4 regions of the Vreelandella arctica genome follow, and region 1 is predicted to be linked to each of the others. Evidence: predicted binding sites of a transcription regulator. Region 1 holds the regulator's gene; each other region holds the start of a gene.
The links. Region 1 encodes LexA, which represses DNA repair genes until DNA is damaged. Its sites were predicted from a motif close to TACTGTNTANNTANACAGTA; they were not measured.
Positions count from the first base shown of each region.

Region 2: recN (DNA repair protein RecN) is a predicted target of LexA. The motif match lies at 2,587-2,606, and genes of this name have one in related genera.
Region 3: recA (recombinase RecA) is a predicted target of LexA. The motif match lies at 2,512-2,531, and genes of this name have one in related genera.
Region 4: ruvA (Holliday junction branch migration protein RuvA) is a predicted target of LexA. The motif match lies at 1,811-1,830, and genes of this name have one in related genera.

Region 1 is NZ_JBANSN010000032.1:5,103-9,316, forward strand. Features, by position in the region: gene purU (formyltetrahydrofolate deformylase) at 1-778, shown strand, start outside; gene V8L70_RS19235 (energy-coupling factor ABC transporter permease) at 803-1,474, shown strand; gene lexA (transcriptional repressor LexA) at 1,484-2,164, opposite strand; gene V8L70_RS19245 (TetR/AcrR family transcriptional regulator) at 2,434-3,111, shown strand; gene V8L70_RS19250 (L,D-transpeptidase) at 3,089-3,625, shown strand; gene nagZ (beta-N-acetylhexosaminidase) at 3,690-4,214, shown strand, end outside.
Region 2 is NZ_JBANSN010000006.1:55,616-59,829, forward strand. Features, by position in the region: gene dnaK (molecular chaperone DnaK) at 1-1,643, opposite strand, end outside; gene grpE (nucleotide exchange factor GrpE) at 1,802-2,443, opposite strand; gene recN (DNA repair protein RecN) at 2,654-4,214, shown strand, end outside.
Region 3 is NZ_JBANSN010000022.1:53,932-58,145, reverse strand. Features, by position in the region: gene alaS (alanine--tRNA ligase) at 1-706, opposite strand, end outside; gene V8L70_RS16880 (regulatory protein RecX) at 930-1,394, opposite strand; gene recA (recombinase RecA) at 1,419-2,492, opposite strand; gene V8L70_RS16870 (CinA family protein) at 2,597-3,130, opposite strand; gene mutS (DNA mismatch repair protein MutS) at 3,214-4,214, shown strand, end outside.
Region 4 is NZ_JBANSN010000004.1:64,135-68,348, reverse strand. Features, by position in the region: gene aspS (aspartate--tRNA ligase) at 1-1,146, shown strand, start outside; gene ruvC (crossover junction endodeoxyribonuclease RuvC) at 1,223-1,786, shown strand; gene ruvA (Holliday junction branch migration protein RuvA) at 1,899-2,507, shown strand; gene ruvB (Holliday junction branch migration DNA helicase RuvB) at 2,575-3,612, shown strand; gene ybgC (tol-pal system-associated acyl-CoA thioesterase) at 3,609-4,022, shown strand; gene tolQ (protein TolQ) at 4,081-4,214, shown strand, end outside.

The DNA.
Region 1 (4,214 bases):
TAAGCAAGGGGGGTCTATCACTGAAGCCAGCCAGCACTCTGATTTAGAAACGGGCTGTTTTTTTATGCGTTACGAAATCTTGGCGGATTCAGTGGGGATGTCGGTAGAAGCGCTACGTGCAGCGTTCGAGCCGGTGGCAATCGAATTCGATATGCAGTGGTCATTGGTGGATACACAGCAGCGCCGCCGGGTGGTATTGATGGTCTCTAGAGAGTCACACTGCTTGGTAGATTTGCTTTATCGCTGGCAGGCGGGTGAGTTGGATTGCGATATTGTTGGCGTCATTTCCAACCATGACGATATGCGTTCATTGACCGAATGGTACGGCATTCCTTATCACTATGTGCCAGTCGACCCCGATAACAAGCAAGTGTCATTTGCCAAGGTGCAAGCAGAAATCGATAGTGCACGTGCTGATTGCGTCGTGCTGGCGCGTTATATGCAAATTCTGCCGCCTGACCTGTGCGCACGCTATGCAGGGCGGGTGATTAATATTCATCACAGTTTTTTACCCTCTTTCGCTGGGGCTAAGCCCTACCACCAGGCATATCAGCGCGGAGTGAAGCTGATTGGCGCCACCTGCCACTATGTTACCGAGGAACTCGACGCGGGCCCGATTATCGAACAGGATATTCATCGCGTTAGCCACTGCCATACCCCAACCGATCTAGTCCGCTTTGGGCGTGATGTTGAAAAAGCCGTTCTCGCACGCGGTTTACGCTGGCATCTTGAGGATCGGGTTTTAGTGCATGGCAACAAGACCGTGGTGTTTAGCTAACGCTCGATAATGTGAGAAGCCGCTATGTCGTTCGCACAAAGTGTACTGGCGCCCTGGGCGCTGATATTCACCTCGCTACTCTCGTTAGGCGTAGTGGTGTGGGCTCTTTGGCGGCGGCCCTGGCAAGTGCTACTGGAAGACACTGCTCTTCAGCACCGTTGGTTAGGCGCAACGCTGGCAGTGGCGCTGATGTGGCAGCTACGCGCTCAGGCGGTCGACTGGCTAACGCTGCATCTCGTCTTTACGGTATTGATGACACTCGTGTTTAAAGCGCCATTAGCGCTGATCAGCAATATACTCATTAATGTGGCAATGGTAATTATCGGCCGCAATGAGTGGACGCTACTGGGGGCGAATGTACTGGTAACGGGCATTGTTCCGGCTGCCATTATTGGCACAGTGTGGCGGCTGGTAGATCGCCGCCTGCCGGATAACCTGATGGTGTTTCTATTTGCCTGCGGATTTTTTGGGGCGGCGTTGGCAACATTAGGGGCAGGGCTGGCTGCCGTGCTGCTGATCATCGTGGCAGGTACAGACCCTAACGCTATCTATCTTGCCCAGGAGTATGCTCGCTTCTTACCTCTACTAATGCCTTCAGAGGCGTTTATTACCGGGATGCTGCTGAGTATTCTGCTGGTCTATCATCCTAATTGGGTGGCCACCTTTAATGACCACCGCTATATCGACATGCAGTAGCGACGGTGGTTAGCCCAGTGCCTGGCCATTACCGCCACGAATAACGCCAACGCCGACACCTTCGATATCGAGTGACTGTGAACGCAGGTCGATTTCAATGGGCGCAAAGTCTGCATTTTCCGCAAATAGCGTTACTTGGTGGCCCTGGCGTTTGAAGCGCTTAACGGTTACTTCATCATCCAGGCGCGCAACGACAATCTGGCCATCGCGCACCCGCTCGGTACGGTGAACTGCCAATAAATCACCTTCTAAAATACCAATATCCTTCATCGAAAGGCCCCGCACACGCAGCAGATAATCGGCTTTAGGAGTGAAGTACTCGGCTGGCAGAGGGCAGTAACGGTCAATATGCTCAGCCGCTAGGATAGGGCTCCCGGCGGCTACTTCGCCAATCACAGGCAGCCCAGCAGGCGAGGCTTCAATATTGGCAGCTGGCAACGCACTTGCGGTGCTGTCTACTAACTCCTGGGGCTCTTGATTGGGTAGGCGAATACCGCGTGAAGTATTGCGAATAATGCGAATAGCGCCTTTACGCTCGAGCGCGCGCAGGTGCTCTTCCGCGGCGTTAGGTGAGCGGAACCCCAGTGCTTTCGCAATTTCAGCACGGGTCGGAGGGTAGCCAAATTCGCCCATGGTCTTAACAATAAAATCAAATACGTGCTGTTGGCGAGCGGTTAGCGGACGCGACATACCAGACTCCAAAAATAGTGAATAGACAGTAACAAATTAAAAGTCGACTTAATCGATAAGTGGTTAAGTATACAGTATGTTCCTCTGTCCAGTACATGTCTTGTCAACCCCCTCTCTAGAAAGGCCCCCGAATTTTTCCTAATCGTTTTAAACTAAGCTTCTACTCATATAGACAGCCATATTTCATCAGAAAATCAAGCGTTGAGCCCACCAGCGATATGGCATAGTATTTTGCTATGTTTTAAACACTCGTTTCCCCGGAGAGCGGCATGGCTCAATCTGATACGGTAACTCGAATACTCGACACCGCTGAAGTGCTGTTTGCTGAGCGAGGTTTTGCTGAAACATCGCTGCGCAACATCACTAGCAAAGCGCGCGTCAATTTAGCGGCGGTGAATTACCATTTTGGTTCCAAAAAAGCCTTAATTCAGGCCGTGTTTTCACGCTATCTGGACCCGTTCACCCAGCGTTTTCATACTGCGCTTGATGAACTTGAAGCCCAGCATGCAGGGCGCGTTATTCCGTTGGAAACGCTACTCGAAACCATGGCGACCACCGTGCTGGCAGTGCCTGCTGAGCGCAACAGTTTAAAGGTGTTTATGCGCTTGCTGGGCCTTGCCTATAGCCAAGCGCAGGGGCATCTTAGGCGTCATATTCAGCAAGAGTATGGTGATGTGTTTACCCGTTTCACCGAGTTAGTGCGTCAAGCCACGCCCGACTTGCCTGACGCGGAACGCTTTTGGCGGCTACACTTTATGCTTGGTACGGTGATTTTTACGCTTTCAGGCCTTGATGCACTGCGCGATATCGCTGAAAAGGATTATCAAGAGCAGGTCACCGTGCGGGATTTGGTTAGGCGGTTGCGCCCAGTAGTGGTGGCTGCCATGAATGCACCGTTGCCCCCAGCACTTGAAGAAGGAAAATATGCGAACGCCCAAGCTCGCTGAGCTTCCCCCTGTAGAGGACATCTGGTTGGAAATCGATACCACACAGCAGCAGCTACGCTGTTGGCGAGGGCCGAAGGTGCTGCATGAGTGTGAGATATCGTCTGGCCTCGCGGGCGTTGGTGAGCACAACGGCAGTGGCAAAACACCCCATGGTTGGCACTATATAAGAGCCGCGATCGGCAACGGGATGCCTGATAATGCGGTATTTCGGGGTCGTCGCTGGACGGGGGAGGCATTTTCTCCTGCGCTAGCTGAAGCATATCCGAAGCGGGATTGGATTTTGACCCGCATCCTGTGGCTATGCGGACTAGAAAAAGGCGTGAACCGTGGTGGTCAGGTCGATTCACAGCGTCGCTATATTTATCTTCATGGTACGCCCCCTGATCAGCCCATGGGCGTTGCTGCATCCCACGGCTGTATTCGTTTACGCAATAGTGATTTGCTCTATATCTTTTCGTTAGCGTTACCAGGTACCCCCGTTTGGTTGCACGGCGGTCGTCAGTCGTTTGACTAATCTGTTTTGACACCGCTAGACGATCGTCTAGAATCACCGCCTCTTTTTTAATGGACCTATCACGATGACTCAACCGTTAGGCCCGGTCATGCTCGACCTTGAAGGCCCGAAATTAACGGCCGCAGAAAAGCGCTTGCTGCTAGAACCGGTGGTAGGGGGCGTTATTCTGTTTGCCCGCAATGTCCAGAACGGCTACCAAGTACGCCAGCTCTGCAGCGATATTCGACGTGTGCGTGCGGACTTATTGCTTGCCGTTGATCAAGAGGGTGGCCGCGTTCAGCGTATTAAAGAAGGGATGACGCGTCTTCCTGCCATGGCTCGCATTGGTGAGTGTTATAGCGCCAACCCCGATGATGGTCTTGCGCTCGCAAAAGATGCTGGCTGGCTATTGGGCATGGAAATGGCCGCCTGCGGTTTGGATCTTAGCTTTGCTCCGGTACTGGATGTCGAAAGCGGCATCTCAAGTGTTATTGGAGACCGAAGTTTTAGCCGCGATCCCCAGCATGTGGCGCAGCTCGGCAGCGCCTTTATTCAAGGGCTCCATGAGGCTGGTATGGCCGCTGTCGGGAAGCACTTCCCCGGTCACGGC
Region 2 (4,214 bases), on a different contig from region 1:
TTGCGTGTGGCGTGAATCATGCCGTCAGCTTGGTTACGCAGCTGCACCAGCTCTTCGAACTTCTTATCTTCTTCGGCGTGAGCTTCGGCATCGCGCACCATCTGCTCGACTTCTTCCTCGGACAGGCCGCTAGACGCCTTGATGACAATCGACTGCTCTTTACCAGTGGCCTTGTCTTTCGCCGATACGTTCAGAATGCCGTTGGCATCCAAGTCGAAGGCGACTTCGATCTGCGGTACACCGCGCGGTGCAGGCGGAATGTCAGCAAGATCAAAACGACCCAGCGACTTATTCTGCGACACTTGCTTACGCTCACCCTGTACGGCGTGAATGGTTACGGCCGTCTGGTTGTCATCCGCCGTTGAGAAGGTTTGTGTCTTCTTGGTCGGGATGGTGGTGTTCTTTTCGATCAGCGGCGTCATCACGCCACCCAGGGTTTCGATACCCAGAGTTAGCGGAGTAACGTCGAGCAGCAGCACGTCTTTAACGTCGCCACCGAGTACGCCGCCCTGAATCGCGGCACCAACGGCAACCGCTTCGTCCGGGTTAACGTCTTTGCGTGCTTCTTTACCGAAGAAGTCAGCGGCTTTCTTCTGCACCATCGGCATACGTGTCTGGCCACCGACCAGGATCACTTCGTCGATTTCAGACGCAGACAAGCCAGCATCTTTCAGTGCCATTTTGCACGGCTCGAGTGAACGCTGAACCAGATCTTCTACCAGCGACTCCAGCTTGGCGCGTGTCACCTTAACGTTAAGGTGTTTCGGGCCAGTGTTGTCGGCGGTGATGTAAGGCAGGTTCACGTCAGTCTGCTGAGCGCTGGAAAGCTCAATTTTGGCTTTCTCAGCGGCTTCTTTCAGACGCTGCATGGCCAGATTGTCGCCAGACAGGTCAATACCGCTGTCAGCCTTGAACTGGTCAACCAGGTAGTTGATCAGCGCCAAGTCGAAATCTTCGCCGCCCAGGAAGGTGTCACCGTTGGTGGCCAACACTTCAAACTGGGTTTCGCCGTCAACATCGGCAATTTCGATGATCGAGATATCGAAAGTACCGCCACCCAGGTCATAGACCGCGATGGTTTTGTCGCCGCGCGATTTGTCCATACCGTAGGCCAGTGCGGCAGCGGTCGGCTCGTTAATAATGCGCTTAACGTCTAGACCGGCGATGCGGCCGGCATCTTTGGTCGCCTGACGCTGGCTGTCGTTGAAGTAGGCCGGCACGGTAATAACCGCTTCAGTGACCGTTTCGCCCAAGTAGTCTTCGGCGGTCTTCTTCATTTTCTTCAACACTTCCGCGCTAACCTGCGGCGGTGCCATTTTTTTGCCTTTTACTTCAACCCAGGCATCACCGTTATCTGCTTCGGTGATCTTGTACGGCACCATTTTGATATCTTTTTGGACAACGTCGTCTTTAAAGCGACGGCCAATAAGGCGCTTGATGGCGTACAGCGTGTTTTCTGGGTTAGTCACCGCTTGGCGTTTAGCCGCCTGACCGACCAGCGTTTCGCCATCGTCTGTATAAGCGATGATAGAAGGCGTTGTACGGCCGCCTTCGGCGTTTTCAATAACTTTAGCGCTGTCACCATCGAGCACGGCCACACAAGAGTTAGTGGTGCCCAGGTCGATACCAATTATACGTCCCATAGCAATAACCTCGAATTCGGTTGTTACAAAACTGAAATTTAGCTTTTAAAGCTTGTCTGCGGGTTTCCCCGCGGGGTTGCCCTTTATTTGGGGGCCGCCGCTGACTTTTCAAGGGCTTTTTTTCACACCCTGCTTTCTTACCCTACGCAGCCATTTGCTTAATTGGCTTTTTGGCTCACTACGACCATGGCCGGGCGCACCAAGCGTCCATTGAGTAAATAGCCTTTTTGCATAACGTCCATCACGGTGTTGGGATCAAGATCCGGGTTAGGCACCATGGTCATGGCTTCATGCACTTGAGGGTCGAAAGGCTCGCCGTGGGGCTCAATGCTTTCCACGCCGAACTTGTTGAGTACATCCAATTGCATTTTCAAGGTCATGGAAACGCCTTCGCGGTGGATCTCCGAGGCTCCCTCTTCCATGGTCTCAAGCGCTTTCTCCAAGCTATCAACGACCGGCAGCAGTTCTTTAACGAACTTCTCTAGGGCAAACTTGCGCGCTTTCTCGGCTTCTTGCTCAGCACGGCGACGCACGTTTTGCGCTTCCGCAGCGGCGCGCAGGGCTTGATCCTTGGCCTCGGCCAAGCTCTGCTCGAGCTCGCCTACCTGAGCGGCCAGCATTTCTGCTTCAGGATTATCGACACTGCCTTCAAACGACTCTTCGTCATTGATCAATCCTTCCAGCTCGCCTTCCATCAAGCGCTCTTCGGCGGCCTGCTCTTCCGCTTGTTCGGCGCCATCCGCTTCTTGCTCGTGGCGGGCCAGCTCGTCATCCATCGGTGTTTGCGGTTCTTTCGCCATGTTGTGCTCCTATTAAGTAGGGCGCTGCCACGCGGGCTGCGCGCAAAGAAGTAAGCCGTTAGTTACTAGCCTTAACTGATCATGCACGCTATATGGGGGCCATAAATTCCATCTCAAGAGGTGCATTGAAGTGAGTTATTAACTACTGTATAAATCAACAACTATTGGATAAGTATCCAGCTTCTGTGCTGTACCGCCTCAGGAGGCGCCATGCTTACTCAGCTAGCCATTCAAGATTTCGCTATTGTTGACCATCTAGAGCTCGACCTAACCGGCGGCATGACCGCGATTACCGGGGAAACTGGCGCGGGCAAATCGATCCTGTTAGGTGCCCTTGGGCTCTGCCTGGGCGAGCGCGCCGACGCCGGAAGCGTGCGACATGGCCGCGAGCGTACGGATCTCTCCGCGCGTTTCGACATTCAGCACCTGCCCGCCGCCGTCGAGTGGCTAACGGCGCGGGAACTCCCTGCTGAGGAGTGCTTGCTGCGCCGCGTGGTGACCGCCAACGGCCGCTCCAAAGCGTGGATTAACGGCCACCCCGCAACTATTTCAGACCTGAAATCACTGGGCGAGCAGTTAATCCAGATTCATGGTCAGCACGCCCATCACGCCTTAATGCGTGAGGAGACCCACCTTGCCTTACTCGATGACTACGCGAGCCTAAACGACGCAACCGCTCAACTGGCCATTACGTTTCGCGAGTGGCGCCATGCGCGTCGGCAGCTGAAAAAGCTAAGCGAAGAAGGCAGCGAAGTAGAAGCCAAACGGCAGCTACTGCGTTATCAGGTAGAAGAGCTGGATCAGCTCGGTTTAGCAGAAGGTGAACTGGCCACCCTGGAAGAAGAGCAGCACACGCTCGCGCATGCTGAGGAGACGCTGCGTGAGACACAGTTTGCCGCTGACTGTTGCGCCAGCGATGAAGGTGGCGCGCTCTCGCTACTCAACCAGGCTTCCGCCCATTTAAGCGCGCTGCCGGGTAGCGACAAAGGCACGCTGGCCAATACGCTCGCCATGCTGAGCGATGCCCGTATTCAAGTGGAAGAGGCTTCCAGCGAGCTCAATCGTCTCGCCAGCACCACCGAGCTCGACCCTGAGCGGCTGGCTTGGGTGGAAGAGCGCATGACCGACGTACATCGAATTGCTCGCAAGCACCACGTTGCCCCCGACGAGCTATGCGCCCTGCATGCTGACCTACAGCGAGAAGTCGCGCAGTTAGAAGAGGGAGGGAATGATCTTGAGGCACTGAGTGCACAAGTAGTGGAGCTACGCGAAAGCTATCACCAGGAAGCGAAAAAACTCAGCGAGAGCCGTCAAAAAGCCGCGCTTCGTTTGGGCAAAGAAGTGCAGCAACAGCTGGGCTTTTTAGCCATGGGTAAGGCCCGCTTTGAAGTAGAGGTCACCGCGAAAGAGGCGCCCTCTCCTGAAGGCCTTGATCGTGTGCAATTTTTGATCAGCGCTAACCCCGGTCAGCCTGCGCGGCCACTAACGAAAGTCGCCTCCGGCGGCGAATTGTCGCGGATTAGCCTGGCGATTCAAGTGGTCGCGGCGACGCACTCAACGGTGCCTAGCTTAGTATTTGACGAAGTGGATGTGGGCATTTCGGGCGCGACCGCAGAAATCGTTGGTCAATTACTGCGCAAGCTAGGTGAAAACGGCCAAGTCATGACCGTGACTCACCTTCCCCAAGTGGCAGCCCAGGCACACCAGCATTTGCATATCGAGAAACAGGCGAAACGCGATACCACACTAACCCAGATGGCACTACTCGACG
Region 3 (4,214 bases), on a different contig from region 1:
TGACGGCAGCTACGCGCTCCAAGCCCATACCGGTATCGATAGAGGGCTTGGGTAGCGGGTTGAGCGTACCTTGGCTATCACGATCAAACTGCATGAACACCAGGTTCCAGATTTCGATGTAGCGGTCGCCATCTTCTTCCGGGCTACCGGGAGGGCCGCCCCATACCTCTGGACCGTGGTCAAAAAAGATTTCCGAACTCGGGCCACAAGGACCGGTGTCGCCCATCTGCCAGAAGTTATCTTCGTCTAATTTGGAAAAGCGCTCGGGGTCAATACCGATCTCGTCTTTCCAGATACGTTCAGCTTCGTCATCGCTAACATGTACCGTTACCCACAGTTTCTCTTTAGGCAGACCCAGCGTTTCGGTCAGAAATACCCAGGCAAAGCGTATGGCGTCGTGCTTGAAGTAGTCGCCAAAACTGAAGTTACCCAGCATTTCAAAAAACGTGTGGTGACGTGCGGTATAGCCGACATTGTCTAAATCATTATGCTTACCGCCTGCGCGTACGCAGCGCTGCGCAGATGTTGCACGCACGTAGGGGCGTGGGTCGCGACCCAGAAATACATCTTTGAAAGGCACCATGCCGGCATTGGTAAACAGCAGCGTCGGGTCATTGCCCGGCACTAAAGAGCTGGTGGGTACAATCGTATGCCCCTGCTCTTCAAAGAAGGTGAGAAAGGCCTGTCTAATTTCTGCGCTTTTCATAGGGTATCCGTAACAAGAAAGCGTGGTGTCCCAGGGCGCTGTCGACGCTACCCTCAGGGGTCGCAAAGAGGCCATTATAGCGCAGTTGTCAAACGACTAAAGCCGCACTTAGTGGCAGAGAGGCAAACAAATAGCTAGAAAAGCGTATGAGAGCGCTATTAGAAAAGTAAGAGCAGGCGTTTTATAGGCAGGGGAAAAGTATTACAGAGATAGAGAAAATGTATTACAGACAGGAAAGCGCATAGCGGATTTGCTCAAAATCGAAGCCACGACTAGCCAGAAAGCGCTCGCGTCGAGCGCGCTCTTTAGGTGTTTCGCCGGGGCTATCAAAGCGCCGCGTCAGTGTTTCCCGGGCTAGCTCGAACCAGTCAATCTGCTCCCCCTCCTCCACCTCTTCAAAAGCAGCGTTAAGGGTTTCCTGGTCGACGCCGCGTTGGCGCAATTCACCTTTAATACGAATAACACCCTGGCCGCGCAGAATGCGCGAGCGTACGAAACTAGCTGCAAAACGCGCATCAGATTGCAAGCCCTGTTCGGCCAGAGCGTCTAAACACTCGTCAATAGCGGTATCGTCGAAGGCTTTTTTCTTTAAGCGCTGGGCTAGTTCGGCGCGAGAGTATTCGCGCCGAGCCAGTAAGCCAATCGCGATGTCACGGGGAGTGGCATCGCGCTGAGACATAAAGGCCATTAGATTGTCTCGGTTAGAAAAGACTTAGAGCAGATCGTCATCGTTGGCATCCACTTCAGCCGCTGCTTCGGCAGGGGCACCTTCCTTCTCCTTTTTAGGATCAGGCTTGGCCAAGAGCTGCTCACGAATCTGCGTTTCGATTTCGAGCATAATGTCTGGGTGCTCTTCCAGATAAAGCGCGGAGTTTGCTTTACCCTGGCCGATTTTCTTGCCTTTATAGCTGTACCAAGCACCGGCTTTATCGACCAGATTGCACTGCACGCCCAGGTCAATAACCTCGCCAGCGTGGTAGATACCCTTGCCGTAAAGAATCTGGAATTCAGCTTGGCGGAATGGCGGTGCCACCTTGTTTTTGACTACTTTCACGCGGGTTTCGTTACCGGTGACTTCATCGCCTACTTTCACCGAGCCGGTGCGGCGAATATCCAGACGCACACTGGCGTAGAACTTAAGCGCGTTACCGCCGGTGGTGGTTTCGGGTGAACCAAACATCACGCCGATCTTCATGCGGATCTGGTTGATGAAGATCACCAGGCAGTTGGCGTTTTTGATATTACCGGTAATTTTACGTAGCGCCTGAGACATCAAACGTGCCTGTAGGCCAACATGGGTATCGCCCATTTCGCCTTCGATTTCAGCGCGCGGGGTCAACGCAGCGACAGAGTCGATAACAATCACGTCAACACCGCCGGAACGCACCAGCATATCGGTAATTTCTAACGCCTGCTCGCCAGTGTCCGGCTGGGAAATCAGTAGATCATCCAGGTTGACGCCTAGCTTTTCGGCATAGCTTGGATCCAGAGCGTGCTCGGCATCCACGAACGCACACACTTTGCCTTGCTTTTGCGCTTGCGCAATCACCGAAAGGGTCAGCGTTGTCTTACCCGAGGACTCCGGACCAAAAATTTCAGCTACGCGGCCAAACGGCAGCCCGCCGATGCCAAGTGCGATATCCAGACCCAACGAACCCGTGGAAACCGACGGCATGACCACACGCGGTGCGTCACCTAGACGCATGACGGTGCCCTTGCCGAACTGACGGTCGATTTGGGTGAGTGCAGCGTTTAGCGCTTTTGTGCGGTTGTCATCCTGAGCCATTCAGAGATTCCTCATAACAAGCTGTATAATTACCCAGTAGTATGCCAAAGATTGTGCCGTAAACAAATCCTTGATCACGCTTTCTCTTAACTATTTTCCTACCCCTACCCCTGCTTGCCTGCCTTCACCCGCGCATCCAGGCGTGCCACCAGCCCTGCCAGCGCCTGCCGCACTGCCTGCTCGCGCACTGCTTGGCGATCCCCAGGGAAGTGGAAACACTCGGCTTGCTGCTCAGCGGTATCACCCCAGGCGAGCCAAACGGTACCCACCGGCTTTTCAGCACTACCACCATCCGGCCCGGCCACCCCACTAACGGCAACGCCCAAGCCCGCACCGCTATCCCGGCAGGCGCCTTGCACCATCGCTTTCACTACTTCTTCGCTCACCGCCCCGTGTTCTGCCAGTATAGCGTCTGGCACGCCGAGCAGGCGGGTCTTAGCCGCGTTCGCATAGGTCACATAGCCCGTTGTAAAGTAAGCAGAGCTACCCCCCGTGCTGGTAATCGCACTGGCAATACCACCGCCCGTGCAGGATTCAGCGGCGGTCACTTCCACCTTCAACTGCTGACAAAGCCGCCCTAGCCGCTGAGCTAGCAGCGTCAAATCAAGATTTTTCAGGCTAGATACGCTGGGCACTATGGTCGCTCCTTCAAGTGAGTCGTCTGTTCAGCGTAGAATACTGTGTTTAGCTTTCTCAAAGAAATTGCTCAATCAGGACGCCCATGTCACAGGCCATTCCCCCTAACACGCCAATGATCACGCAGTATTTAAAGATCAAACGCGAACACCCCGAGGTTCTGCTGTTTTACCGAATGGGGGATTTTTACGAGCTGTTTTTCGACGACGCCAAGCGCGCCGCCGCACTGCTGGACATTACCCTTACCCAGCGCGGCCAGTCGGGGGGGAAGCCGATCCCGATGGCGGGTGTACCTTACCATAGCGCTGAAGGCTATTTGGCGCGTCTGGTCGCTGGCGGTGAATCGGTAGCGATCTGCGAACAGATAGGCGACCCCGCGACCAGCAAAGGGCCCGTTGACCGCCAAGTAGTACGTATCGTTACCCCCGGCACGCTCCACGATGAAGCGCTGCTCGATGCCCGCCGCGACAACGTACTGGTATCGGTCTCCCCCGGTAAAGATAGCTGGGGCCTTGCCTGGCTAGAACTCTCTAGCGGCCGCTTCAATGTATTGGAAGTGGAGAGCGAAGCCGAAATGCTCGCCGAGCTTACTCGCCTCTCCCCTGCTGAGTTGCTGGTGCCCGAAAGCCTGACGCTACCCGATGCCTGGTCGCAAAAGCGCAGCCTGCGTCGCCAGGGCGAGTGGCTGTTTGATTTGGAGAGCGCCACCCGCAGCCTGTGCGATCAGTTTGAAGTGCAGGATTTACGCGGCTTTGGCTGCGCGCACTTGACCACTGCACTGATTGCCGCCGGGGTGCTGATTGATTACGCCCGCGACACTCAGCGCTCGCGCTTGCCCCACGTGACCGCGATTAGCGTTGAGAATCGCGACGATGCAGTAGTGATCGACGCCGCCAGCCGACGTAATCTGGAAATCGACATTAACCTGGGTGGCAATAGCGACAACACCCTGGCGAGCGTGCTGGACACCTGCACCACCGCCATGGGCTCGCGGCTACTCAAACGCTGGCTGAATCGTCCGCTGCGCCAACGAGAGATTGTCCAAAACCGCCATGCAGGCGTGGCGTTGCTAAGCCTAGATGCCGC
Region 4 (4,214 bases), on a different contig from region 1:
CAAATCGCAAAGTGCTTCCGCGATGAAGATCTGCGCGCCGACCGTCAGCCTGAGTTCACTCAGATTGATATTGAAGCGTCGTTTGTGGAAGAGAGCGATATCATGGGCATTACTGAATCCATGATTCGTCAGCTATTCCAGGACGTGTTAAAAGCCGAACTACCTGAATTTCCGCGCATGACTTGGCAGGAAGCAATGGATCGCTTTGGCTCTGATAAGCCGGATCTGCGCATCCCGCTTGAATTGACTGATGTCGACGATCTGATGCAGCAAGTCGATTTCAAAGTTTTCTCTGGCCCGGCCAGCGCGGATGATGGTCGTGTAGCGGCGCTGAAAGTACCCGGTGGCGCTAAGCTGTCGCGTAAAGAGATCGACGAATACACCAAGTTTGTCGGCATCTACGGTGCCAAGGGCTTGGCGTGGATCAAGGTCAACGAGCGCGCTAAAGGACTTGAGGGTCTGCAGTCGCCGATCGTTAAGTTCATGGAAAATATCGTTGAAGAGTTGCTCGATCGGGTAGGCGCTGAAGATGGCGATATCATCTTCTTTGGTGCAGATAAAACCCGTATCGTCAACGAAGCCATTGGCGCGCTGCGCGTCAAACTGGGCGCTGACCTTGAGCTCTACACTCAGGAATGGGCACCGCTGTGGGTAGTCGACTTCCCGATGTTTGAAGCTGACGACAATGGCCGCCTCAGCCCGCTTCACCACCCCTTTACCGCGCCTTCTTGCAGCCCGGAAGAGCTAAAGGCCGACCCAGCGAGCGCACTTTCGCGCGCTTACGATATGGTGCTCAACGGTACCGAATTGGGCGGCGGCTCTATTCGTATCCACGACCAAACCATGCAGAGCACCGTTTTCGAGATCCTCGGCATTGGTGAAGTAGAAGCTCAAGAAAAATTCGGCTTCTTGCTGGATGCGCTTCAGTACGGCGCGCCGCCCCATGGTGGCTTAGCCTTTGGTTTGGACCGCCTCGTCATGCTGATGGTGGGTGCTAAGACTATTCGTGAAGTCATCGCCTTCCCGAAAACCCAAAGCGCTGCTTGCTTAATGACGAATGCCCCAGGCGAAGTCAGTCCTGAACAGTTAAAAGATTTAAACATCCGTCTACGCCAGAAGGCCAAGCCGGAAACAGCCACCGAATAACGTGGTTGGTTAAGTGCCTAACACCGACGCTCCGGCGTCGGTGTTTTTGTATAAAGCCCCAACGAGTGTCGACGACATGGATGAGAAAAAGCCTGCTAATCCTGTCCGTATCCTGGGTATTGACCCAGGGTCACGCGTGACAGGGTATGGGGTAATCGACGTGGTCGGTGTGAAGCCCTGCTACGTGGCAAGTGGTTGTATTCGCACGGCGGAAGGGGCGCTAGAACAACGACTGGCACAGATTTATGCCGGTCTTAGCGAAGTCGTCGGTTTGCATCGGCCCAACCAAGTGGCTATTGAGCGTGTCTTTATGGCCAAAAACCCTGATTCGGCGCTCAAGCTGGGCCAAGCGCGGGGGGCGGCGCTTGTCTGCATGGCCAATCATGGATTGAGCCTTGCCGAGTACGCCGCGCGGCAGATTAAACAGGCGGTGACAGGCCAGGGCGGCGCGGACAAAGAGCAAGTCCAGCATATGGTGACCGCTATTCTGCAGCTTTCTGCTACTCCCCAGGCTGATGCCGCGGATGCATTAGCGATTGCGTTAACGCATGCCTTTAGTGGTTCTGTCTTTAGCAGCCATGGCCTACCCGCCGCGCCAACGCGGGCCCGTCGTCGCTCCACAGGCCGCTGGCGGCTGTAACGGTTACTCTGCGTGTGGCTGAACTACTGGTCACCTGTACAGAGTCGCTTTATAGTAAACGTCTGTTTTCACCCTCTTGTTTTATTATTTCAACACCTGTGCGAGCGACTTTATGATTGGACGTCTAAGTGGCCAGTTACTGGCAAAGCAACCTCCCTGGATTGTTATCGACGTTCATGGTGTAGGCTATGAGCTGGAAACCTCGATGAATACGCTGGTAGCACTGCCTGCCGTCGGTGAAAGCGTTTCATTATTTACTCATCTAACAATTCGTGACGATGCTCATTTGCTATATGGGTTTGGTAGAGAGCATGAACGAGCGCTTTTCCGCGCGCTGATCAAAGTCAATGGGGTGGGGCCCAAGCTGGCGTTAGCGATTTTATCAGGTATGGATGAAGACGCCTTTATGCGCTGTGTGCGTGATGATGACAGCAAGGCGTTGACAACACTGCCGGGGGTGGGCAAGAAAACCGCCGAGCGGCTGATTATCGAAATGCGTGACCGCTTCCCCGAGTGGGAAGATGGCAGTAACGCACTACTGCCTCTAGAGGCCGCTAATGGCCGAGCATCCGCCCGTGATAGCCTTGCCGATGCAGAAGCCGCCTTAGTCAGCTTGGGGTACAAGCTGACTGAGGCATCGAAAATGCTCGCCGACATTGACCCTAATCAGTCCACCGAAGCACTGATTAAAGCCGCGCTCACCCAACGCATGAGCGGCTAAGCGAGCTCGCATTAGCAAACGTCAATTCGACGCTGTCATTTTGTAATCGTTATTAAGAAGAGCACTTATGCTAGAACACGATCGGCTGATCGCCGCTGAGCCCGAACAGGGGGAGGGGCGCATTGATTACGCAATTCGCCCTAAGCGACTGGATGACTATATTGGCCAGCCGCGTGTCCGCGAGCAGTTGGAAATCTTTATTGGCGCCGCACGGCTGCGTGAAGAGAGCCTGGACCACACGTTGGTATTTGGCCCGCCTGGGTTAGGTAAAACGACACTTGCGCATATTATTGCCACCGAGATGGGGGTCGGAATGAAGTCGACCTCTGGCCCGGTGTTGGAGCGGGCGGGGGATCTCGCTGCCATGCTGACCAATCTTGAGCCTGGCGATGTGCTTTTTATCGATGAAATTCATCGTCTTTCGCCGGTGGTCGAAGAAGTGCTATACCCGGCCATGGAAGATTTTCAGCTGGATATCATGATTGGCGAGGGTCCGGCTGCGCGCTCTATCAAGCTGGATTTGCCCCGCTTTACCCTGGTGGGGGCGACGACGCGGGCAGGTTTATTGACCTCTCCACTGCGCGACCGGTTTGGCATCGTTCAGCGGCTTGAGTTTTATAATCTTGAAGAGCTAACTGAAATTGTTTCGCGCTCGGCGCGCCTGTTGGGGGTTGAAACTAGCCACGACGGCGCGATTGAAATCGCCCGCCGTTCCCGCGGTACGCCACGAATCGCTAATCGGCTATTACGCCGTGTGCGTGATTACGCTGAAATGAAAGGCAACGGTGTGGTCGATGTCGCCATAGCCGATGCTGCCCTCAATATGCTCAATGTGGACCACCACGGCCTGGATCATATGGATCGACGGTTACTGCTGGCCATGATCGACAAATTTGACGGCGGGCCGGTGGGCATTGACTCGCTCGCCGCTGCTATCAGTGAAGAACGTGACACCATTGAAGATGTGATTGAGCCCTATCTGATTCAACAGGGCCTAATGATGCGTACACCACGCGGGCGTGTCGTGACCCGCCAAGCGTGGCTGCACTTTGAACGTGTGCCCCACGAGCAGGCGACCGACATGGAAGGGGAGCGCCGTCCGTGAGTGATTTGGCTAACGATAGTTATCGCCTGCCGCTGCGTGTTTATATGGAAGATACTGACGCAGGCGGCATTGTCTACTACGTTAACTACTTGAAGTTTATGGAACGGGCGCGTAGCGAATGGCTACGCCAATTGGACCTAAATCAGCAAACGCTGCTAGACGAAGGCACGCAGCTAGTGGTATACCGCTTGGCCTGTCACTATGCGAAACCGGCTTGCCTCGATGACATGCTGGAGATTAGTACTCATGTCACCGACATTGGTCGCTGTCGAATGACATTTGAACAGCAAGTTTGGCGTAATGAGGAACTCCTCTGCTCAGCGACAGTCGAGATAGCCTGCTTGAGCGTCGAGCGTATGCGACCTAAAGCATGGCCAGAATCGCTTAATAGTTTGATCCGGGCCTCTTAACCAAGAGGTCATTCACTGCGTCGGCAATACCGACCCTAATAGATTGATGAGGGCACCTGTGAACGATAACACCATGTCCATTCCCCACTTAATAATGAATGCCAGCACCGTGGTGCAGCTGGTTATGTTGCTACTGTTGGTGGGGTCGATCCTCTCTTGGGTGGTGATTTTCCAGCGTAGTATTGCAATGCG